DNA from 2 places in the Faecalibacterium sp. DFI.5.82 genome. Region 1 is predicted to be linked to the other one. Evidence: riboswitches for the same ligand, from Rfam matches in the RefSeq annotation. Region 1 holds a riboswitch; the other holds the start of a gene.
What was found. A riboswitch is a leader RNA that binds a small molecule or an ion and turns the genes downstream of it on or off. The one in region 1 is predicted to bind thiamine pyrophosphate.

Region 1 (11,287 bases):
TGTGCGAGGAAGAGTTCGGCGTGGATGAGAGCATCGCTTCCTTCGTCCTGCCGCTGGGCATGACCATCAACATGGACGGCACCGCCATCATGCAGGTCATTGCCACCGTGTTCATTGCAGGCTGTGCCGGTTATACCGTCACCCCCGGCCAGCTGGTCGTGGTCGCCCTGCTGGCCCTGCTGGCATCTGTGGGCACCCCCGCCGCTCCCGGCGCTGGGGCTGTCATCCTGTTTACCATCTTGTCCGGCATGGGCTTCGTCAACGACGGCGCTCTGCTGGCCTACTCCCTGATCCTGGCTATCAACCGCCCCATCGAGATGCTGGTCACCTCCCTGAACGTGGTGGGTGATGCAGTTGCCAGCATCTGCGTTGCCAAGAGCGAGGGCCTGCTGAACGAGGAGACCTTCAATAAGTAACAATACGCCGTAACGGCGCAGCAAAAACTCCCATGCACAGCATCTTCCGATGTGAGCATGGGAGTTTTTTGTGTGGTAGTATTTGTGGGGAGAGTGTGGTATACTCGGCTCAGTTCAACAACTCGGAGATTGTGAAGGAAAATGAAGCGGATACCACGATACAAGATACCATGGAGGAATATGAGAATGTCGAAAGATGAGTATTTGATAACCGATGCGCCCCTCAAAGCGTTGACGGTTTTTGCAATGCCGATGATTCTTGGGAGTTTTTTTCAGCAAATATACAATATGGCCGACTCCATTATTGTCGGCCAGTTTGTTGGTTCTTCTGCACTTGCAGCTGTCGGTGCCTGTGCAGCATTGACCAATGTGTTCATTTGTGTGGCACTGGGAGCCGGCGTAGGTGCCGGTGTGCTGGTGAGCCGCTATTTCGGTGCCAAAGAATATGGCAAAATGAAAACAATCGTGTCAACCTCCTTGATTAGCTTTTTGATTCTGAGCATTGTCCTTGGCGTTTTTGGCTTATGCTTTTCCCTCCCGATGATGCGGGGCTTGCAAACCCCTCCCGACATTCTGGATGAGGCGGTGCTGTATCTGCGGGTCTATTTTGCGGGCTTTCCGTTCTTGTTTATGTATAACATTCTCTCCAACATGTTCACCTCCATCGGTGAATCAAGAATTCCCTTGGCACTCCTGATTTTTTCTTCTGTCCTGAATATTCTTATGGACCTTTGGATGGTTGCTGGGCTTGGTCTGGGCGTGTTCGGTGCCGCTCTTGCAACCTTGATTGCCCAAGGCATTTCCGCCGTATTTTCCCTTCTGATTTTTCTTCATCGGATGCGGCGATACGAGAGCCCATTTCAACGATTTGACTGGCGGGAGCTGCAATCCATGCTGCAAATTGCCGTGCCGTCGATTCTTCAGCAGTCTACGGTGTCCATCGGTATGCTGATTGTGCAGGCAGTTGTAAATCCATTCGGCACACAGGCGCTGGCAGGCTATTCGGCGACGATGCGAGTAGAGAATGTGTTCTCTTTGATTTTTGTCTCCATCGGCAATGCGGTTTCGCCGTTTGTTTCCCAAAACCTTGGCGCAGGCAAGCCTCAACGCATCAAAAAAGGGTACCACGCTGCACTGGTGCTGGATCTGTGCTTTGCAGCCATTGCGTTTGTGGTCATTGAAGCGCTGCACACGCAGATTTCCTCGCTGTTCTTGGGAAAAGACGGAACGGCGTTGGCCTATCAGGTGTCTGGTGATTATATGAGATGGCTTGGTTACTTTTTCATCTTCATGGGTATCAAGATGGCAACCGATGGAGTCCTTCGCGGTCTCGGAATTATGCGTCCGTTCCTCGTTGCAAACATGGTGAACCTTGCGATTCGTCTGTCCGTTGCCCTGATCTGTGCACCGCGTTTCGGCATTGCCTTTGTCTGGCTTGCTGTACCAGCTGGTTGGCTTGCGAACTTCTTAATCTCCTATGGGGCTCTCAGGAGATCATGGCCGACTGATAAAATGGCATCAACCAGATAACTTCGCGTTTGTGGAGCGAAGCAGAACAATGAAAGCCCCAGTGGGGCTTTTAAGCGACAGAACGGTCTTGCGTAGCAAGATGGAGGGGCTTTGCCCCGACAAGTTCCAGTTTGCCGTACTCGGTTCCAGCAGGTTTTGGGGCAGACGCTCTCCAACAAGAGCACTATCGAAGTCCAACAAATGTCCGAACGCTGGCCCCGAACAGCAACGACCAAAGGCAGGGTATCATCATGGCGATGGCATCCTGCCTTTTGTGCTATATCCGCCTGTTCTTTCATGGGAGAGTGTGGTATACTCGTCTTGGTTCAATAAACTGGAATTTGAAAGGAGAAAACTCATGTATCCGTTAATATCTGTTTTTATTATAGTAGTTGGTGCGCTACTATTGGTTTTTGCAAATAAAATTATAAAAAATAACAAGGTTAATCGAATTGGCATTAAAGTGGTTGGCGGTATTCTAATTATAGTTGGTTTACTTCTGCTGTATTTTTTATTATCAGGAAAATTGACATTGCCATTATCTAAGTAAGTGAAATTCGCGTTTGCGAAGCAATGAAAGCCCAGTGGGGCTTTTAAGTGACCGAACGGTCTGCGAGAGCAGATGGAGGGGCCTCGCCCCGACAAGTTCGCGTTTGTGGAGCAAAGCGGAACAATAAAAGAGCAGTGCTTCCGGTGGGTGAACCCATTGGAGAGCACTGCTCTTTCTTTGTGGGGAAATTCAGCTGGCAGGAGCGTTACAGCGTGCCGTAGGGTGCAATGCCGATCATGTACTCAACGCCAATGGCGACCAGAACGACCAATGTGGAGATGATGAAGCCGTGCAGCATGGGCTTTGCGCCGGAACGGCAGAGCGATTTAAAGTTCGTGTTCAGACCAATGGCCGCCAGAGCCGCGACCATCAGAAACTTGCTGATGGTCTTCAGGCCGGAAACCAGCCCGGCGGGCAGAAGGCCCAGACTGGTCAGCAGGGACATGGCAAGGAACGCAAGGATGAACCAGGGGAAAATGGAACGGATGCGCACCTTGACACCGTTGGCCTGAGCACTCTCTTTCTTTTTCAGGTGCAGGTTGATGGCGGCAAAGACCAGAACAGCCGGAATGATCGCCAGCGTGCGGGTCAGCTTGACCATCGTTGCAAAGTCGCCGGCTGCTTCACTGAAAGCGTAACCGGTGGCTACAACGCTGGAGGTATCGTTGACCGCCGTACCGGCCCAGAGACCGAATGCGGCATCGGAAAGCCCAAGCCACCGGCCAAGGAGCGGGAACACAACGATCATCACCGTATCGAACAGGAAGGTGGCGGACATACCGTAGGCGATGTCCATGTCATCGGCCTCGATCACCGGTGCAATGGCGGCAATGGCAGAGCCGCCGCAGATGCCGGTTCCGGCGTTGATCAGGCTGCTGGTTTTCCAGTTGAGCCCGAGCGCTTTGCCGATCAGCGCGCCCAGTCCAAAGCAGGTGGCCAGGGTGAAGAGCATGACCGTCAGCGAAAAACGGCCCACGGTCAGCACGGTGCGGATGTTCAGGCTGGCACCCAGAAGGACGATGGCGAATTTCAGGACCTTCTTAGAGGTGAATTTGATGCCCGGCGCGGTTGTTTTGTTGGGCTGGAAAAACGCATTGATGGCCATGCCGATAAACAGGGCGATGACCGATGCGCCAATGAGGTGGAGCCCGGCGCTGCTTTCCAGCGTTTCCAGCCACTTGGCGATGCAGGCGATGCCCAGTGCCAGCGCGGCTCCGGGGATCAGGGCGGTGATCTTCTTTGACATTCGTTGGGTTTCCTTTCTTTTGCATGTTACGCGGAAATAAAAACAAGCGAAAACCACCGGCAGAACCGGTGGTTTATTGCTGGAAAAAAGGGCGCTCAGAACGAGCCGCCGGAGGAGCCGCCAAAGCCGTCGCTGTCCACGGAGGAGCCGCCGGAGCTGCTGCTCTCCTCGTGGGGCGGGTCGTAGACCTGCACACGGTCGGTGTGGGTGTAGTTGTCCATCTGCACCCGCAGCTTTAAGCCTGCGCCGATGTAATCGTTGGCCTCGGTCTTGAGCCGGGCTGTTTTCATCTGGCTGTACAGCACGCCGCAGACGATACCGGCAATGATCATGGGCACGCCGATGACGATGAGGAGCAGGATGGGCCAGCCGCTGGTATCGTTGTCAACATCCAGCGGTTCGCCGTGCTCAGCGTAGAAATCCAGCGTGTCGGCGCACATGGAGAGGTACTCGGAGGCGGCCTCGGTCCAGTCGTCGTCCGAGAGATAGGGAACAACGGCATCTTCGATCTGCTCGATGCGGTAATCGGTAAAGGCTGTCACGCCGCCGCCGTAGGTGATGGTGACATACTTGCGGGAGCCGACTGCCAGCAGGAAGAGGATGCCGCTCTGTTCAGAGCCGCTGCCCAGACCGTTGGCAAGGTAGTAATCTTTGGCGTACTGGCGCTGGTCGGCATCGCCGATGCTGTCCACCACGAGAAAATATACGTCGCAGTCGTGGCCGTTGCTGGCGGCTTCGGCGGAAGCTTCCAGCTCGCTGTAAGTATCCGCATCGAACAGGCCCATCTCGTCCCGCACCAGCGGCGCGGCGGCAAAGGCGGGGATGCTCAGGCAGAGCGCCAGCACCAGAGCGGCCAGCAGGGCGGCAAAGCGTTTTGCAGTGTGTTTCATTCTGCCACCCCCTTATAACAACAGCAGGAACGCCAGCACTGCCATCAGGGGCAGGCTGATGCCCGCAAACCACGCGGCCACCCGGCTCTTGTCCACCGGCAGGTCACCGATGAGCCGCCCGGTCTGCCCGTTCATGGCGAACAGGAAGTCCTTGTCCTTCCACCGGGTGTGGAGCATCCAGACCGGCAGCAGGGCGTAGTGGGCGTGGGTCATATCCACGTTGATGTTCTCGGAAATGGGGTGGATCTCGCTGTATCCGCCGGTGGTGGCGTGGAGCGCATCGGCCGTGGAGTTGTACATCCGGCGGTAGGCGCGCTCGGCACAGGCATCGGCATCCTCGTCATACCGGTCGGCCAGATAGCCGGGCAGGTAGGCAGTGGAGAAGGGCTTCAGGTCGCCGTAATCAAAGGGCTCAATGGCATCCATGTGGGTGTTGGGCATCTTGCTGGAGCCATCCACCGGCACCTTGGCAAAGGCGGCCGAGCCCTCGCGGCGCACATCGTAGTGCTGGGTGGTGGTCACCATGTAATCGCCCTCGCGGTGGCTCTCGGAGTTCTGGCCCTCGTACCGGCCGCGCGCGTCGGCCTTGGCATCGTAGAGCCAGAAGGGGACATATACGCCCTGGATCTCCGCGATGTGGTTCTGGCTCTTGAACGCCTTGGGCAGGAAAGCCTTGCCCTTGTAATATCTGGTCAGCTGGGCAATGGCGGTCTTTTTGTCCAGCTTGAAGGGCAGGATGTATTCCGGCTTCAGCTTGCCGGAGAGCTTGCCGCCCAGCACCGTGGGGTTGCCGCAGTAGGGGCAGGTGGTGGCGGCGGTGGTCTCGTCACAGACCAGCTCGGCTCCGCAGGTGGGGCAGGAGTAGCTGTTCAGGCCCTCCGCCTCGGCCTCGCTCCACACCGGACTGTCCTGCCGGGGCAGGCGGGCGGCTTTTTTGGCATCGCCCTCGGCGGCAGTGTCGGCAGCGGCCTGCTTTTTGGCGTAGCGGGCCTCGATGTCCTTTACGTCGTAGGCCGAGCCGCAGTAATCGCAGACCAGCTTGCCGCTGGCACCATCGTAGTGCAGGGGGCCGGTGCAGGCCGGGCACTGATAATTCGTTGTCTTTTCAGCCATGCGTCAGACCCCTCTCAGGCCCCAAAGGGCTTGCCGCACTCGGGGCAGAACTTGGGCGGGTTGGCCGGGTCGGCAGGCACAAAACCGCAGTTGGCGCACTTGGCGGCGGGCCGGGGTCTGCCGCACTCCGAGCAGAATTTGCCGCTGTTCTTTGCACCGCAGCTGCACACCCAGACAGCCGGGGCTTCGGGCCGGGGCTTGCCGCATTCGGCACAGAACTTGCCCGTGTTGCCGGTGTGGCCGCAGCTGCAGGTCCAGCCAGCGGCCGGTGCGGCCTGAGGCTGCGCGGCGGTCTGCTGGCCGCCCATCTGGTAGAGATCCCGGGCGTTGACACCGCCCGCTGCAGCGGCCTGGTTCATCCCCATAAAGGCCATGGCGGGACCGGCGGCGGTGTTGGAGGCGGCAGCCTGCATGGCGGAGGCCTGTGCGCCCACCAGATGCGCGGCGGCGCGGGTGGGGTCCATAAAGGCCGCACTGCGCTGCAGCTCCTTGATCATCTGCTCGTCCTCTTCGCTGGCCTTGACACCGGAAACGCCCAGAGAGACGATCTCGATGCCGCGCAGCCTGCTCCACTTGGCGCTCAGCTCCTGATTCAGGGCCTCGGCCAGCTCGGCGGTGTGGCCGGGCAGGGCGGAGTAGCGGATGCCCTGCTCGCTGATCCGGGCAAAGGCGGGCTGCAGGGCGGTCATCAGCTCGGTCTTGAGCTGGCTGTCCAGCGCGTCGCGGGTGTAGGCGTTTTCCACATTGCCGCAGACATTGGTGTAAAACAGGATGGGGTTGACCACCCGGTAGCTGTATTCGCCGAAGCACCGGATGCCGATGTCAATGTCGATGCCGGCGCGCTGGTCCACCACCCGGAAAGGCACCGGGTTGGGGGTGCCGTACTTGTTGCCGGTGAGCTCCCGGGTATTGATATAGTAGATGCGCTGGTCGGAACCGGCCTGCCCGCCAAAGCTGAACCGCTTGCCCAGCTCGGCAAACACGCTGTCGATGTTCTTCAGCCCGCCGCTGAGCAGGGAGGGCTGGGTGCCGGTGCTGTAGGTGTACTCGCCGGGCTCAGCGCAGAGGTCCACCACCTTGCCCTGCTCCACGATCAGCACGCACTGGCCGTCGGCCACGGCGATCACAGAGCCGTCCGAGATGACGTTTTCGCTGCCGTGCCGGTTGGCAGAGCGGCCATTGGTCCGCTTCTGGCCCTTGACGGCCAGCACCTCCGCAGGCAGAGCATCACAATAAAAATATTCCTTCCACTGGTCGCCCATCACGCCGGATGCCGCGCCCATGGCTGCTTTGATGAGACCCATAACTTCAATCTCCTTTTGTGCCGGGCAGTGCCCCAAAGCGGGGAATGGCTCCCCCGGGCGCTGCGAAATTTGGGACAAGTATAACATAATCCGGGAAATTGTAAAAGCGATTTGGCAAAAAGGCGAAAGAAAAACTTGTTCTTGCTTTTTTGCCCCGGCGGGTGTACAATACCCTACGAAAAACAAAACACAGGGGAGCTCGTGAGGCGGGCTGAGAGGAAGTAACCAAACTTCGACCCTTGACCTGATGCGGATAATGCCGCCGTAGGAAGTCATAGGAAAATGATTTTTTGCAGGAGGCACCGCTGTGGTGTCTCCTGTTTTTTTTGTTGCCGCAAGCCGCCGCAACGGGCGGCTCCGGGCTGAGGGGGAGCGCCCTGAGCCTTGAAATAACTGCGATGGGAAGCCGTGTTCCGGCGTGAGAGGAGGCCAGCAAGCCTCGACCGCTTTTTGAGAAAGAGGAGTTTCCAATGAAAAAATTCTCTGTGAAAAAGCTGGCTCTCGCTGGAATGTTCTGCGCCCTGTGCGTGGTGGGCAGTGTGTTCAGCTTCCCGATGTTCGGCAGCAAGTGCGCCCCCGTGCAGCACATGGTCAATGTGCTCTGCGCCGTGCTGCTGGGCCCCTGGTGGGGCGTGGGCGTGGCCTTTGTGGCCTCGCTGCTCCGCAATATCCTGGGTCTGGGCAGCCTGATGGCCTTCCCGGGCAGCATGTTCGGTGCCCTGCTCTGCGGCCTGGTCTACGCAAAGACCAAAAACCTGATCGCCACCCTGGTGGGCGAGGTGTTCGGCACCAGCATTCTGGGCGGCCTGTGCGCTTACCCGGTGGCCATCTGCCTGATGGGCAAGAGCGCCGGTGACATCGCGTTCTATGCCTACATCGTGCCCTTCCTCATCTCCACCGCTGTGGGTGCGGTCATTGCGGGCGTGCTGGTGTACAGCCTGCAGCACTCCGGTGCCCTGCGTTCCATGCAGAGCCGCCTTTCCTGACGGGGGTGCGTCATGTTTGCAGAGCAGTTTGCCAATGTCCGCACCAAAAGCCCCCTTATCCATAATATCACCAACTACGTCACCGTGAACGACTGCGCCAACATGGTGCTGGCCTGCGGTGCTTCGCCCATTATGGCCGACGATGCCGCCGAGGTGGAGGATATCACCACCATCTGCGGCGGGCTGAACATCAACATCGGCACCCTGAACAGCCGCACCATTGAATCCATGCTCAAGGCAGGCAAAAAGGCCAATGCACTGGGCCACCCCGTGGTGCTGGACCCTGTGGGCGCGGGCGCTTCTGCCCTGCGCACCGAGACGGCCTACCGCCTGCTGGACGAGGTGCGGTTCACGGTCATCCGGGGCAATATCTCCGAGGTAAAGACGCTGGCTTCCGGCGCGGGCACCACCAAGGGCGTGGATGCCGATGTGGCCGACAGGGTCACCGAGGAAAATCTGGACGGCGCGGTGGCCTTTGCCAAGGCATTTGCCGCAAAGACCGGTGCTGTTGTGGCCATCACCGGTGCCATTGACATCGTGGCCGATGGGGCAAAAGCCTACTGCATCCGCAACGGCCACCCAATGATGAGCGCCATCACCGGCACGGGCTGCCAGCTCTCCGCCCTGACGGCGGCCTTTATCACTGCCAACCCCAGCCAGCCGCTGGAGGCTGCGGCTGCCGCCGTCTGCGCCATGGGCCTTGCGGGCGAGATCGCCCATGCACGGCTGACCCCGCTGGACGGCAACGCTACCTACCGCAATTACATCATTGATGCCATTTACAATATGACTCCGGCTCAGCTGGAAGAGGGTGCCAAGTATGAAGTGCGCTGAAGAATATATGCGGCTCTACGCCGTCACCGACCGTGCCTGGGTGGGCGGTCAGACCCTCTATCAGCAGGTGGAGAGCGCCCTGAAGGGCGGTGTGACCTGTGTTCAGCTGCGGGAAAAGGAGCTGGACGAGGAAGCCTTCCTGAAGGAGGCGTTTGAGCTCCACGACCTGTGCAAAAAATACAATGTGCCCTTTTTTATCAACGATAACGTGGACATTGCCATCCGCTGCCACGCCGAGGGCATCCATGTGGGGCAGGAAGATATGGCCGCTGCTCAGGTGCGCCAGCGCGTGGGCGATGAGATGATGATCGGCGTATCCGTCCACAGCGTGGAGGAGGCCCTGGAGGCCGTCCGGCACGGTGCCGACTGTCTGGGCGTGGGTGCAGCCTTCTCTACCCACACCAAGGCAGACGTGGACGTTCTGCCCGAGGGCATGATGAAAGCCATCTGCGATGCCGTGGACATCCCCGTTGTGGCCATCGGCGGCATCCACAAGGAGAACCTGCTCCGGCTCAAGGGCACCGGTGTGAACGGTGTGGCCCTTGTCAGCGCGATCTTCGGCGCGGAGGACATCGAGGCCGAGTGCAGGGAGCTGAAGGCACTGGCGGAGCAGCTGTAAGGCGGCTCGCCCTCTCAGTCATCGCTGGCGCGATGCCAGCTCCCCCAAAGGGGGAGCCAATTGCGCACAGAGGAAAGGCTGCGCAAAAACTTATTTCCGGTACGTTCAGCGCGCAAAGCGCTGTTCAAGATAAAAGAAACATTTGGAGGAAAGTACCATGCAGAACTACACCACACAGATGGACGCTGCCCGCAAGGGCATCGTCACGCCGGAAATGGAGATCGTGGCCAAAAAGGAATACCGCACCACGGAGGAGATCCGTCAGCTGGTGGCTGAGGGCAAGGTGGCCATTCCCGCCAACAAGCACCACACCTGCCTGAACCCCGAGGGCATCGGCTCCATGCTGCGCACCAAGATCAACGTGAACCTGGGCGTTTCCCGCGACTGCAAGGATTACAACGTGGAGATGGAAAAGGTGATGAGCGCCGTCAATATGGGCGCGGAAGCCATCATGGATCTGTCCAGCCACGGCAACACCCAGCCCTTCCGCCAGAAGCTGACCCACGAGTGCCCCGTGATGATCGGCACTGTGCCCGTGTACGATTCCGTCATCCACTATCAGCGCGACCTTGCCACCCTGACCGCGCAGGACTTCATCGACGTGGTGCGTCTGCACGCTGAGGACGGCGTGGACTTTGTCACCCTGCACTGCGGCATCACCCGCAAGACCATCGACCAGATCCGCACCCACAAGCGGAAGATGAACATCGTCAGCCGCGGCGGCTCTCTGGTGTTTGCCTGGATGAGCATGACCGGCAACGAGAACCCCTTCTACGAGCACTTTGACGAGATCTGTGAGATCTGCGCCGAGCACGACGTGACCATCTCGCTGGGCGATGCCTGCCGCCCCGGCTGCCTGGCCGATGCCACCGATGTCTGCCAGATCGAAGAGCTGGTGCGTCTGGGCGAGCTGACCAAGCGCGCCTGGGCACACAACGTGCAGGTCATGGTGGAGGGCCCGGGCCATGTGCCCCTGAATCAGGTGGCCGCCAACATGGAGGTGCAGAAGAGCATCTGCATGGGCGCTCCCTTCTATGTGCTGGGACCCCTCGTCACCGACATTGCCCCCGGCTATGACCACATCACGGCTGCCATCGGCGGTGCCGTTGCCGCCATGAGCGGTGCAGCCTTCCTGTGCTATGTCACCCCCGCCGAGCATCTGGCTCTGCCCAACGTGGACGATGTGAAGCAGGGCATCGTGGCCTCCAAGATCGCCGCCCATGCGGCTGATATCGCCAAGGGCATCCCCCATGCCCGGGATATCGACGACAAGATGGGCGATGCCCGCCGCGTGCTGGACTGGGATGCCCAGTTCGCCTGCGCTCTCGACCCCGAGACCGCCAAGGCCATCCGGGATGCCCGCCTGCCCGAGGATGACCACAGCGACACCTGCTCCATGTGCGGCAAGTTCTGCGCCGTCCGCAGCATGAACAAGGCACTGGCCGGGGAATACATCGACATCCTGTAACACCGCGTTTTCTTCCTTCTCAGCCGTCCGGTTTTGCTCGCCGGGCGGCTTTTTTGCTTGTCTCTGGGCGGGGAACAGGTTTCCTGCTTTACAGAAAAGGGAAAGCATTGTAAAATAGATGGGTAAGTAATAAAATATCCGGCGGGAAGCCCCTGCCTGAGAACGAGGAATAAAAATCATGGCAAGATCGAATATCCGGGTGCTGGCTCTGGACTTGGACGGTACCCTGACCAATGATGAAAAGATCGTTACCCCCCGCACCCGCGCGGCGCTGGATGCCGCCGCCGCACAGGGCGTGACCATCGTGCTGGCCTCCGGCCGCCCCACAGCGGGCATTCTGCCGCTGGCAAAG
Region 2 (11,287 bases), on a different contig from region 1:
TTTGGTGGTGCGGCAACGCCCACGGACAAGAAAGGAACCAGAATGCCTGCAAAATTTGAACTGATCGCACCCTGCTTCTTTGGCTGCGAGGCAACTGCGAAATTTGAGCTGACCCGCATCGGGGCCGAAAACATCCGGGTAGGGGATGGCCGCCTGACCTTTGCGGGCGGGCCGGAGATGATCGCTGCCGCCAACCTGAACCTGCGCACGGTGGAGCGCGTGATGCTGCTCCTCAACACCTACCCCGCTTCCACCTTCGATGAGCTGTTTGACGGCGTGTACAGCATCCCCTGGGAAGAGCTGCTGCCCGCCGATGCCGCTTTCCCTGTGACCGGCTCTTCCCTGAACAGCCAGCTCACCAGCGTGCCTGCCTGCCAGAGCATCATCAAAAAGGCTGTGGTCAAGCGCCTGATGAACAAGCATCATACCTCTGTTCTGCCCGAGACCGGCGCGGAGTACAAGATCCGTTTCATGCTGCGCAAGAATGTCTGCGAGATCATGCTGGATACCACCGGCGAGGGCCTGCACAAGCGCGGCTACCGCCGCAACGCCATGGAGGCCCCCATCCGTGAGACGCTGGCCGCGACCATTGCCGACCTGGGCCGTGTCCGCCGCGACAGTCTGGTGGAAGATCCCTTCTGCGGCAGCGGTACTCTGCTGATCGAAGCCGCCCAGAAGGCCATGAACATTGCCCCCGGCCTCAAGCGCCGCTTTGCCGCCGAGCGTTACAGCTTCGTGCCCGCTTCCCTCTGGGCCGAGCAGCGCCAGAAAGTGCTGGCGGAGTCCAAGCTGGATGTGGGCTTTGAGGCCTTTGGTTACGATATCGACCCCGCCGCCGTGGCACTGGCCAATGCCAACGCAAAGCTGGCCGGTGTGGAAAAGCGCTGCCATTTTGAGGTGGCCGATGTTGCTGACTTTGCGGCAAAGCCCGAAGCCATCGTTCTGACCAATCCCCCGTACGGCGAGCGGATGAACACCATCGAGGGTGCCGCCAAGCTGGCCCGCACCCTGGGCCAGCAGATGGCCGAGCATCCCTGCGCGGGCCTGTACGCCATCACTGCCGATATGGAGTTTGAGAGCCACTACGGCAAGCGCGCCAACAAGCGCCGCAAGATGTACAACGGTATGATCCCCTGCCAGCTGTATATGTACTACGAGGCCCCCAAGTTTGAGCACAAGGCAAAGCCGATGCCCAAGCAGGGCTTTGACGGGAAGCGTACCGTCGAATTCAAGAAAAAGTAAACAGGAGAATAAAAAGACATGGACGGTCGGATGCGGCCTTATCTTCCGGAACTTACCATCCGGGATTATAATATCTACCAATGGTACCTGCGGGGCGTGCAGTATCAGCTGAACACGACCTACGGGCTCTACTCGTGCAGTCAGCTGCAGCACAACGGGGTTCTGTTCGCACTGCTGTCAGACAGCCTGGCCGGGCGGGAGGCGACCTGCAAAAAGGTGCGCCTGCCCTGGACACTCTGCTGGAGGCCGATGATGTGCCAGACCCAGGGCATCCGGCTGGCCGCGCAGGTGGAGGTGCTGCTGGGCTGGCATAAGCTGCAGGACCGCCGCAGTGACGAACTGCCCTTCAAACAGCGGGTGAAGCGCACCATCGACCGCATCCTGCTCCGCCGCGCCTACGAAAAGGCCGTGCAGGAGAACCCCGCGCTGGAACGGCTGTTTGAACAGGAGCAGGAGCAGGCGATCGTTCAGATGAACCTGAACGCCAAGAACTACACCGAGGTTGCCGAGCCTATGAGCAACATCTACGGCGCGCTCTACTCCACGCTTGCCACCGATGAGAACAGCCAGCGCAAGAGTATGCGCTATATCGGCAGCTGCATCGGGCGGGTGTTCTACCTGCTGGATAAGGCGGGCCGTGTGGCCGATGACAAGCGGGCCGAGCGGTACAATGTGTATCTGGTCAATGGTGTCGAGGACCCCGGTGCTGCACTGGAAAATGCCCGGCGGCAGTCGCTGGCTGCGGCAAACGATCTGGTGCGCGCCTACGGGATGCTGGATGTCAAGCTGAACAAGAGCCTGATCGACAATATTATGATCCTGGGCCTGCGCCATGCGGTGGAGCCGCTGGACCCGGAGAACCAGCCCGTGCGCTGGGAGCTGCCGTGAAGGCCCGCAAGAGCTGGGCGATGGCCTACTGCGGCATGGCTGCTGCCCTGAGCGTGGCCCTGATGCTGCTGGGGGCTGTGGTGCCGGTGCTGATGTTCATTGCCCCGGCGGTGGCCAGCCTGCTCATCGCCACGGTCTGCGTGGAGTGCGGCAGGACCATGGCCCTGACAGCCTACGGCGCGGTGAGCCTGCTCAGCCTGCTCTTTGTGCCGGATAAGGAGGTGGTACTGGTCTTTGTGTTCCTGCTGGGGTATTACCCACTGGTCAAGCCCCGGTTTGAGCGCATTCGTCTGCCGCTGGTGCGGGTGCTGTGCAAGCTGCTGCTCTGCAACGGTGCCGTGCTGGCCATGTACGGGCTGGTGCTGCTGCTGGTGCCTGCGGGCAGCATTTCGCAGGAGCTGAAGACCACCGCGCTGGCGGTCTCGCTGGCCACCCTTGCCATGGGCAACGTGGCCTTTCTGCTGTATGACCGGGCGCTCCACAACCTGCTGCAGGTGTATCAGCTGGTGTGGCGGCCGAAGCTGCATAAGATGCTGGGAAAAAGATAATGGGTCAAACCCCTCAGGCGGGCTTACGCCCGCCAGCCCCCCTAATAGCGGGGCCCTTGGCATTTCGTAAAGTTTCCCTATATACACAAACTGTATTGCTCTGCCAAGGCCGCCCCTAGTAGGGGCGGTGTCATCCCGAAGGGATGACGGTGGGGTTTAATAGCAGGGCTTTGTCTAAGAGGATTCTAATTGAGAGGAGTGATGTCTACCACCAGTTGACACAAAGCGCCGGGCCACACGGGTGACAGCCGTGAGGGTGACGAGGAGAGAAATCATCGAAAATTTCGGCGGATGTTTCTCCGGCTGACCATGGGCTATACCAGCCGCAGAGAGGGGCAAAAATCGGCAGTGATACCGTAACAGATCCCCTCAAAGAAAGCCATACAAGAACATAAACTGTTACAGGAGGCTGACAGCTGTACTGCGCGCGTTTTTTGCGCCGGGCTGTCGGCATGGAGGTGTTTTGTATGTGTGGCATTGTTGGTTATGTTGGAAAACGGAATGCACAGGATGTTTTGCTGGATGGTCTGGAAAAGCTGGAGTACCGCGGCTATGATTCCGCCGGTGTGGCCCTGGCTTTGGAGGGCGGCATCCGGGTGGTCAAGAGCAAGGGCCGTCTGGCGGAGCTGCGCAAGCGGCTGGCGGTGGAGGCCCTGGCCCGGAGCGGCTGCGGCATCGGCCACACCCGGTGGGCGACCCACGGGGAGCCCAGCGATGTGAACAGCCACCCGCATTCCACGCCCCGGGTGAGCATCGTCCACAACGGCATCATCGAGAACTATGGTGTGCTGAAGGAGCGGCTCATGGCCAAGGGCTATACCTTTGAGAGCGAGACCGACACCGAGGTCCTGGTCAAGCTCATCGACAGCTGCTATGAGGGAGAGCCCCTCAAAGCCCTGCGCGCTGCTCTGGCCATGGTGCGGGGCAGCTATGCGCTGGCTGTTCTGTTCCGGGATTTCCCGGATACCCTGTTCGCGGTCAAGCGGGAGAGCCCGCTCATCGTGGGCTGGGGCGAAGAGGAAAACTTTATTGCGTCGGATATCCCGGCGCTGCTGAAATATACCCGCCGGTACAGCGTGCTGGAAGAGGGGGACATGGCGGTGGTGAACGCCGACGGCATCCGCTTCTACAATGAGTTCGCGGAGCCGGTGGAGCGGGAAGTTCTGACCGCCAACTGGGATCAGGAAGCCGCTGAAAAGGGCGGCTACCCGCACTTCATGCTGAAGGAGATCAACGAACAGCCTGCGGCCATCACGGCCACGGTGAGCCCCCGTGTGGAGAACGGTCTGCCCGACCTGCGCGTTCCTGAGCTGACGGATGAGCGGCTGCGCCGTATTGGCACGGTGCATCTGGTGGGCTGCGGCACGGCCATGCACGCGGGCATGGTGGGCAAGGCTGCCATCGAGGCGCTGGCCCGGGTGCCTGCACAGGTGGAGATCGCCAGCGAGTTCCGCTACCGGAATCCCATTCTGCGGCCGGAGGATCTGGTCATCATCATCAGCCAGTCGGGCGAGACCAGCGATACGCTGGCTGCCCTCAAGCTGGCCAAGAGCCGGGGCGTGCCGGTGCTGGCCATTGTGAACGTGGTGGGCAGCAGCATTGCCCGCGCAGCGGATTATGTCATGTACACCTATGCCGGCCCTGAGATCGCCGTGGCCTCCACCAAGGCCTACATGGTGCAGATGTGCGTGCTCTACCTGTTCGCCCTGCGGCTGGCTTACGCCCGGGGAATGCAGACCGATGCCGAGATCCGCCGCCTGACAGCAGAGCTGCTCCGGGCTGGGGAGGTCATCAAGCCTCGCCTGGCCGATTGTGAACAGATCAAGTATCTGGCCAGCCGTTTCGTCAATACCCAGAGCTGCTTCTTCATCGGCCGCGGGTTCGACTATTCGCTCTCGCTGGAGGGCAGCCTGAAGCTGAAGGAGATCAGCTATGTTCACTCGGATGCCTACGCGGCGGGCGAGCTCAAGCATGGCACCATCAGTCTGGTAACAGACGGCGTGCCGGTGATCGCCCTTGCCACCCAGAAGCAGGTCTACGAAAAGACCATCTCCAACGCCAAGGAGACCAAGAGCCGCGGCGCAAAAGTCCTGCTCTTCACCACCCGGGATGCCGTGGTGCCCGATGGCGTGGCCGACTATGTGGTGCGTCTGGATGACTACGATGACCTGCTGATGCCCCTGCAGCTCATCGTTCCGCTGCAGCTGTTTGCCTACTATATGGCTGTTCTGCGCGGCTGTGATGTGGATAAGCCCCGCAATCTCGCCAAGAGCGTGACCGTGGAATAACCGTAGAATCAGAAATCAAGCCTTGCCAAACCCGCCCGCTGGTGGTATACTATCTAGGTAACCGATGCTGGTGTGGCGCAATGGCAGCGCAACTGATTTGTAATCAGTGGGTTGCAGGTTCAACTCCTGTCACCAGCTCCAAAAAGACCTCAAAACGGAAAACGTTTTGGGGTCTTTTGTTGTTATAGAAAGTGCTTTTATTGCGGTAAAACGCAGGAAAATAGAGAACGACAGAAAAAGAGAAAATCCGTGGAAAAAGTAGTTGACAAATGCCACTTCAGATGATAAAATATACAGGCAGTCAGCGATGACTGCAAATAGGATATGGGCGTGTTCCCGAGTGGCCAATGGGGACAGACTGTAAATCTGCTGCTTTTCAGCTTCGGTGGTTCGAATCCACCCGCGCCCACCAAGAACTCCAGTATCCGAACCGGGTACTGGAGTTTCTGTTTTGTAATAACCTTCCCGGAGGCTAGGCGGGTGGATTCGAACAGCATCGACCCGCCGAACAGTCCGGCGGGGAAAAAAGCCCCTGCGGGGCTTTTTTAGATGCGCGGCTTGCGTAATCCACCCGCGCCCATAAAAAGACCGCCAGTGTAGAGATACGCTGGCGGGCCTTGGCATGGAGCTGGCGGCGCGGCGCGGAAAACACTACATGCGTTAAATCGGATAACGGTTTCGTTTGAGATCGGGGGTGTCACTGGCCCGCCTGCATGGCGAGCGGTGCATCCCTGATCTTTTTGCCGGAATAAAAAAGAAAAGCACCATACTTCCTACGAAGTACAGTGCTTTTTTGGTGGAGAATAGCGGGATCGAACCGCTGACCTCTTGCATGCCATGCAAGCGCTCTCCCAGCTGAGCTAATCCCCCACATATTTGGTTGGTGTCTTGCGACGTGAGTTATTATACCAGCCGGGCGGGCGGTTGTCAACACCCAATTTGAAAAAGTTTGCAAAAACAAAAAGCCCTGCCGGGCATAGAGCCGGGCAGGGCGCGGAACAAAGTGAGGATGGGTTAGGCCTTTGCGTGCTGGCGGTCAAAGATCTGCGGAGCCACACGGCAGAGCAGAACGGCGGCCACCATGGTCAGCAGGGTCTCGGGCAGCATATAGCTGCCGTTGTAAACCAGGCTGTAAGTCCAGGCGGACAGGCCTTCGTTCAGGTTGCCCCAGACCAGCACACCGGACAGGAAGCTGCACATGAAACGCAGGAAGCCTGCCATAAAGGTGCCCACGGCCACGCCGACCATCCGGTTCTTGAAGGGACGGGCAAAGAACTCGGCAGTACCCAGCGCCATAAAGGCCACCAGGTAGTCCAGCAGGACTTCACCCAGGAAATACAGGAAGGTCGGGGTCGGGGGTGCCCAGAAGCCCAGCAGCATCTGCAGGCAGCCGTTGACAAAGCCGGTGAACAGGCCCCACTTCACGCCGTGGCGGAAGGAGACCAGCACAAAGGGCAGCATGCTCAGCAGGGTAACGCTGCCGCCGTTGGGCAGGGTGAAGAACTTGATGTTGCTCAGCACGGTGCCAATGGCGATCATCAGGGCGCACTCCACAAGAATGCGGGTCTTGGAATAGGTTTTTGACATGGGAGATTCCTCTTCTCAGATAATAGTACACAAAAACAAATGCACCCGCACAAAAAGGCAGGCGCATGGGCTTCGTTTGTGAAGAGGGTGGACCTTTCCGCAAACTACCTACGCCGGCATTACCCGGATCAGGTTCGAGGGTACTCCGCTCAGGTGCGGATCTCAGCTTTTCAGCGCCCCTGTTTTTATGTCCAGCTCCCAGTATAGCGGCCAGCGCCCAAATGTCAAGCCCCGGCGGGCATATTGGCGGCCGCTGGCTCATATTTTTTAGGGAGACCGCAAACAGGGGAGGCGTGACCGGATGAACGTGGAGCCGGAGCAGCGGGCGGCGCTGCTGGGAGAGTACATTGCAGAGCACAGTGCCACGGTGCGGGCAGCCGCCCGGGCGTTCGGGTGCAGCAAATCAACGGTGCACAAGGATGTATCCACCCGCCTGCGGGCCGTGGATGCGGCCCTGTTTGCCCGGGTGCAGGCCGTGCTGGCCCGCAACAAGGCCGAGCGTCATTTGCGGGGCGGGGCGGCGACCAGACGCAAATACAAAAAGTAGGAGAGCGGTGCAGGGAGGCCTGTGCCGCTCTCCTGTTTATTTGTGCCGGAACTGCTCCAGCGCGGCCTTTTCCAGCCGGGAGACCTGCGCCTGGCTGATGCCGATCTCCCGCGCCACCTCCATCTGGGTCTCGCCCTTGAGGTAGCGCAGCTCCATGATCCGCTTTTCGCGCGGGGTCAGCCCGGCCACGGTCTGCCGGAACTCCAACCCGCTGATCCAGCTGTCCTCGCTGTCCGGGTCGCGCACCTGATCGATGACATACATGGCATCGCCGCCATCGGTGTAAAGGGGCTCTTCCAGGCTGATGGGCTCCACCACCGATTCCAGCGCCGCGTTTACCTCCCGGCGGGAAAGTCCTGCCTGCCGGGCCACCTCGTCCACGGTGGGCTCCCGGCCCAGCTGCTTTTCCAGCGTCTCCCGGGCCTGCATGGCCTTGTAGGCGGCGTCGCGCAGGCTGCGGCTGACCCGCAGGGCGTTGTTGTCCCGCAGGAAGCGCCGGATCTCCCCGATGATCATGGGCACGCCGTAGGTGGAAAACCGCACCGGCTGGGCCGGGTCAAAGTTATCGATGGCCTTGATGAGCCCGATGCACCCCACCTGAAACAGGTCGTCCAGATTCTCCCCCCGCTGCGCGAACCGCTGCACCACGCTCAGGACAAGCCGCAGGTTGCCCTCGATCATGGCTTGCCGGGCGGCGGCATCGCCTGCCCGCGCCCGGGTGAGCAGCTGCCGCTTTTCCGCTTCGGAAAGCACCGGCAGCTGGGCCGTGTCCACCCCGCATAATTCCACTTTGTTGTACATCCCCCGAACCTCCGGTTACGTTGATACCGGAAGTATGGGGTAAGAGGGCGGGGAAGATACATGGGAATTGTTAGCAGCCTCGCCCTCTCAGTCATTGCTTCGCAATGCCAGCTCTCCCAAAGGGAGAGCCTTTGGCAGGGCAACCGCAAGCAGGTGCTAAAGGCTGGGGCAGTCTTGGCTCCCCCTTTGGGGGAGCTGGCGCGTTAGCGCCTGAGAGGGTGAGCCAGCTGCCGGTTATTCCCGCTCCAGCACCTCTTTCAGCTGACGGATGATCCGCTTTTCCAGCCGGGAAATGTAGCTCTGGCTGATGCCAAGGGCATCGGCGGCTTCCTTCTGGGTGTGCTCCACGCCGTCTACAAGGCCGAAGCGCAGCTCCATGATCTGCCGCTCCCGGGGGGCCAACTGCTCCACGGAGCGCCGGAGGGTGGCGCGCTCGGCGGCCTGCTCCAATTGCAGGCCCACAAGGTTTTCGTCGCTGCCCAGCACGTCCGAGAGCAGCAGCTCGTTGCCGTCGCCGTCGGTGTTCAGGGGCTCGTCGATGCTGGCCTCCTGCCGCCGGTTGGAGCTTTTGCGCAGGTACATCAGGATCTCGTTGCCGATGCACCGGCTGGCGTAGGTGGCCAGCTTGATGTTCCGCGCGGGTGTAAAGGTGTTTACCGCCTTGATCAGCCCGATGGTGCCAATGGAGATCATGTCCTCCTGCGGCACGCCGCTGTTCTCGTACTTTTTGGCAAGGTAGACCACCAGCCGCAGGTTGTGGGTGATGAGGTCATCGCGCGCGGCGGCATCCCCCGCCATCATCCGGGTCAGCAGGGCCTTTTCCTGCTCCGGTGTCAGCGGCGGCGGCAGGCTGGGCCCGCCGTTGATGTAGTGGGCGGCGGAAGGGGCAAGAAGCGAGAGGAAAAGGCGGCGTAGAAGTGAAATAAGACGATGCAAGATGGTTCCTCCTTTGACGGGTAAACCCTCTCCGTCAATGCTAACGCATTGCCACCTCTCCCGAAGGGAGAGGCTTTGGCATTTTGGTAGAGTTTGAGCAAAAGTAATTAGCAGAAGTGGCCCGATTTGCCAAGGGCTCCCACTTTGGGGGAGCTGGCACGACGCTAGTCGTGACTGAGAGGGTGAGCTTGCTGAAAATGGTCCCCGGCTTCCACCCCCACCAGCACATCCCACCCATCGGGCGGCGGGAGGAGGTCGGCGAAGGCGGCATAGAGGTGCTCGGCCCTGCCTTGCCCGGCGGAGGAGCCGGTGCAGCACAGGCTGGCCGGGACAGCCGGCAGGATACAGTGCCCGGCCACGGTGGTGCAGGGAACAAGGCGCACCCCCAGCGCCGGGTCGGGCAGGGGAGCGGCCCCGGCAAAGTGCTGCTCCAGATAAGTACCCAGAGCGGGCGGCAGGCGGCCCTGCACGGCACCGAACCGCACCAGCACCACTGCCCGGCCCGAAAGCGGTTCCTGCACCGAAAAGCCGGTGTCGCAGAAGGCCCGGACATCCAGCGCTGTGTCTGCCACGGTGAGCCGGGCGGGGAACACCCGCCCGCCGCCCCGGCCCAGAAAGCGGAGCACCCCCTGCACGGCCAGCACCACCCCGCCCGCGCCCGCCAGCAGTGCCCCCGGCGAGAGGGGCAGGTAGATGCAGCCGTTGTTGGTCTGTGCCCCGGGCAGGAGCAGCGTCCCCGTCAGCAGCAGATTTCCCGCGCAGAACCACCCCACAAGCCGGGCAAAGCATCGGCCCCCGGGCCAGCCGTAGGCGGCGGCCACCGTGAGGGCGGCGGTTGACACTTTATATAAGAGCGCGGCAGCGTCCGGCGCTTCCGGGGCCAGCAGGGCCAACGAGGAAGCTGCCCCCGCCGCCCCGCCCAACAGCAGCCGCCCGGCCCGGCAATCCACCCCGGCCAGCAGCCCCGCCGCCAGCAGGAACAGCAGCGTGAGCGCAAAATTCGTCAGCAGCAGGACATCGAGGTAGATCACAGTCTTGATGGGCGGCACCTTCTTTCTGGTATTGATAGGGTAACAGAAGCGTAAGAAAAAGGATGTCGGAACACGGGCTCGCCCTCTCAGGCGCTAACGCGCCAGCTCCCCCAAAGGGGGAGCCAAGACTGCCCCGGCCTTTAGCAGCTGCTTGCGGTGGTCCTGCCAAAGGCTCCCCCCTCGGGGGAGCTGGCAAAGCCGCAAGGCTTTGACTGAGAGGGTTCAGTCCTTTTGAAAAACTTTTTTCACAAATTTCCAAAAAAGGCTTGCAAAAGGGAGCGGGAAGAGTTATAATACATCTCGCAGTCAATTGTGCGCTGCGGAATTGCGTTTTGAAAGATGTGCCTCTTTAGCTCAGTCGGTTAGAGCACCTGACTGTTAATCAGGGTGTCGCCTGTTCGAGTCAGGCAAGAGGCGCCATTAGGCGGCGAGGGCAACTTCGCCGCTTGTTTTTTAACCGGGTGTTGTAACCAATCTGAGACTTTTTTCACAAAATCTTCAAAATTAATGGTTTCTTAAAAAATGTCCTCTTGAAGATGCTGTCAGATTGTGGTATACTACACCCAAACCTTGGAACAGTTTTTAAACGTTCTGTGGTGATTGACTCAGATCAAAGGGTAGGCGCTCCCTTCTTTTGATAGCAGCGGACTTCTGCTTTGCCCTGGTTCTCCGCAGGGCAGGGCAAAGCAGAAGGCTATGCGCTGTTAAACCGGAGTGCAAAAAGAAAACCTTTTTCATTTGTCAGACCTACGGTTAAAACAACAGCAAACTGGGGCTTGTGCAAACAGACCGGGTGTGCTAGAATAAAAGCCGTAGTTTTGAAATAGACACAGTACATTGAAAAAGAGATCGTTTGCTTTTGGTTGTCGGTCTCTTGTAAAGGAAACATCGTATGCGTTATACCTATGTGCGGCAGCACGATTCTACGGACTGCGCGGCCGCTTCACTCGCAATGGTGTGCCTCCATTACAAAAAGGAAATCACCATCACCCGCCTGCGGGACATGATGGGAACCGACATGAAAGGCACGAACCTCGTTGGCTTGCAGAAAGCAGCCAATGAGCTGGGCTTCAGCACGGCGGCTGTCCGTGTTGACCGCGAAAACTTTTTAAGCGATTTCACACTGCCCGCAATTGCGCAGGTCATTACCGACCAGGGCCTGACCCATTTTGTGGTCATCTTCAAAAAGACGACCATCAAGGATGACGATGCCCGCCGCAAGCATGTGGTGCAGGAAGAAGAACGCAAGGCTGATGCAAGCAAAAAGTACAAATGCAAGGATTACGTCGTCATCGGCGACCCTGCAAATGAACTGAAAAAGATCAGCCTGGATGAGTTCTATAAAAACTTCACCGGCGTGCTGCTGCTGCTGAACCCCACAGCGGAGTTCAAGGGCGGCACCGGCAAGCATAAGGTGGA

Region 2: it holds a riboswitch for thiamine pyrophosphate, as region 1 does, so the genes downstream of both, thiT (energy-coupled thiamine transporter ThiT) here and thiW (energy coupling factor transporter S component ThiW) in region 1, are expected to answer to the same signal.

What each region holds. Positions count from the first base shown of each region.
Region 1 is NZ_JARFIS010000005.1:119,420-130,706, reverse strand. Features, by position in the region: gene P0G09_RS08470 (dicarboxylate/amino acid:cation symporter) at 1-416, shown strand, start outside; gene P0G09_RS08465 (MATE family efflux transporter) at 603-1,946, shown strand; gene P0G09_RS08460 (hypothetical protein) at 1,975-2,475, shown strand; gene P0G09_RS08455 (YeiH family protein) at 2,681-3,721, opposite strand; gene P0G09_RS08450 (TPM domain-containing protein) at 3,817-4,611, opposite strand; gene P0G09_RS08445 (Trm112 family protein) at 4,624-5,724, opposite strand; gene P0G09_RS08440 (SPFH domain-containing protein) at 5,739-7,028, opposite strand; TPP riboswitch at 7,210-7,316, shown strand; gene thiW (energy coupling factor transporter S component ThiW) at 7,499-8,014, shown strand; gene thiM (hydroxyethylthiazole kinase) at 8,027-8,848, shown strand; gene thiE (thiamine phosphate synthase) at 8,835-9,467, shown strand; gene thiC (phosphomethylpyrimidine synthase ThiC) at 9,625-10,935, shown strand; gene P0G09_RS08415 (Cof-type HAD-IIB family hydrolase) at 11,114-11,287, shown strand, end outside.
Region 2 is NZ_JARFIS010000001.1:149,799-161,085, forward strand. Features, by position in the region: gene P0G09_RS00835 (class I SAM-dependent RNA methyltransferase) at 43-1,242, shown strand; gene P0G09_RS00840 (DUF5685 family protein) at 1,261-2,130, shown strand; gene P0G09_RS00845 (hypothetical protein) at 2,127-2,678, shown strand; gene glmS (glutamine--fructose-6-phosphate transaminase (isomerizing)) at 3,146-4,966, shown strand; tRNA gene P0G09_RS00855 (tRNA-Thr) at 5,033-5,107, shown strand; tRNA gene P0G09_RS00860 (tRNA-Tyr) at 5,293-5,378, shown strand; tRNA gene P0G09_RS00865 (tRNA-Ala) at 5,761-5,836, opposite strand; gene thiT (energy-coupled thiamine transporter ThiT) at 5,981-6,553, opposite strand; TPP riboswitch at 6,642-6,744, opposite strand; gene P0G09_RS00875 (sporulation transcriptional regulator SpoIIID) at 6,855-7,100, shown strand; gene sigG (RNA polymerase sporulation sigma factor SigG) at 7,137-7,901, opposite strand; gene P0G09_RS00885 (sigma-70 family RNA polymerase sigma factor) at 8,136-8,825, opposite strand; gene P0G09_RS00890 (sigma-E processing peptidase SpoIIGA) at 9,002-9,886, opposite strand; tRNA gene P0G09_RS00895 (tRNA-Asn) at 10,212-10,288, shown strand; gene P0G09_RS00900 (peptidase domain-containing ABC transporter) at 10,761-11,287, shown strand, end outside.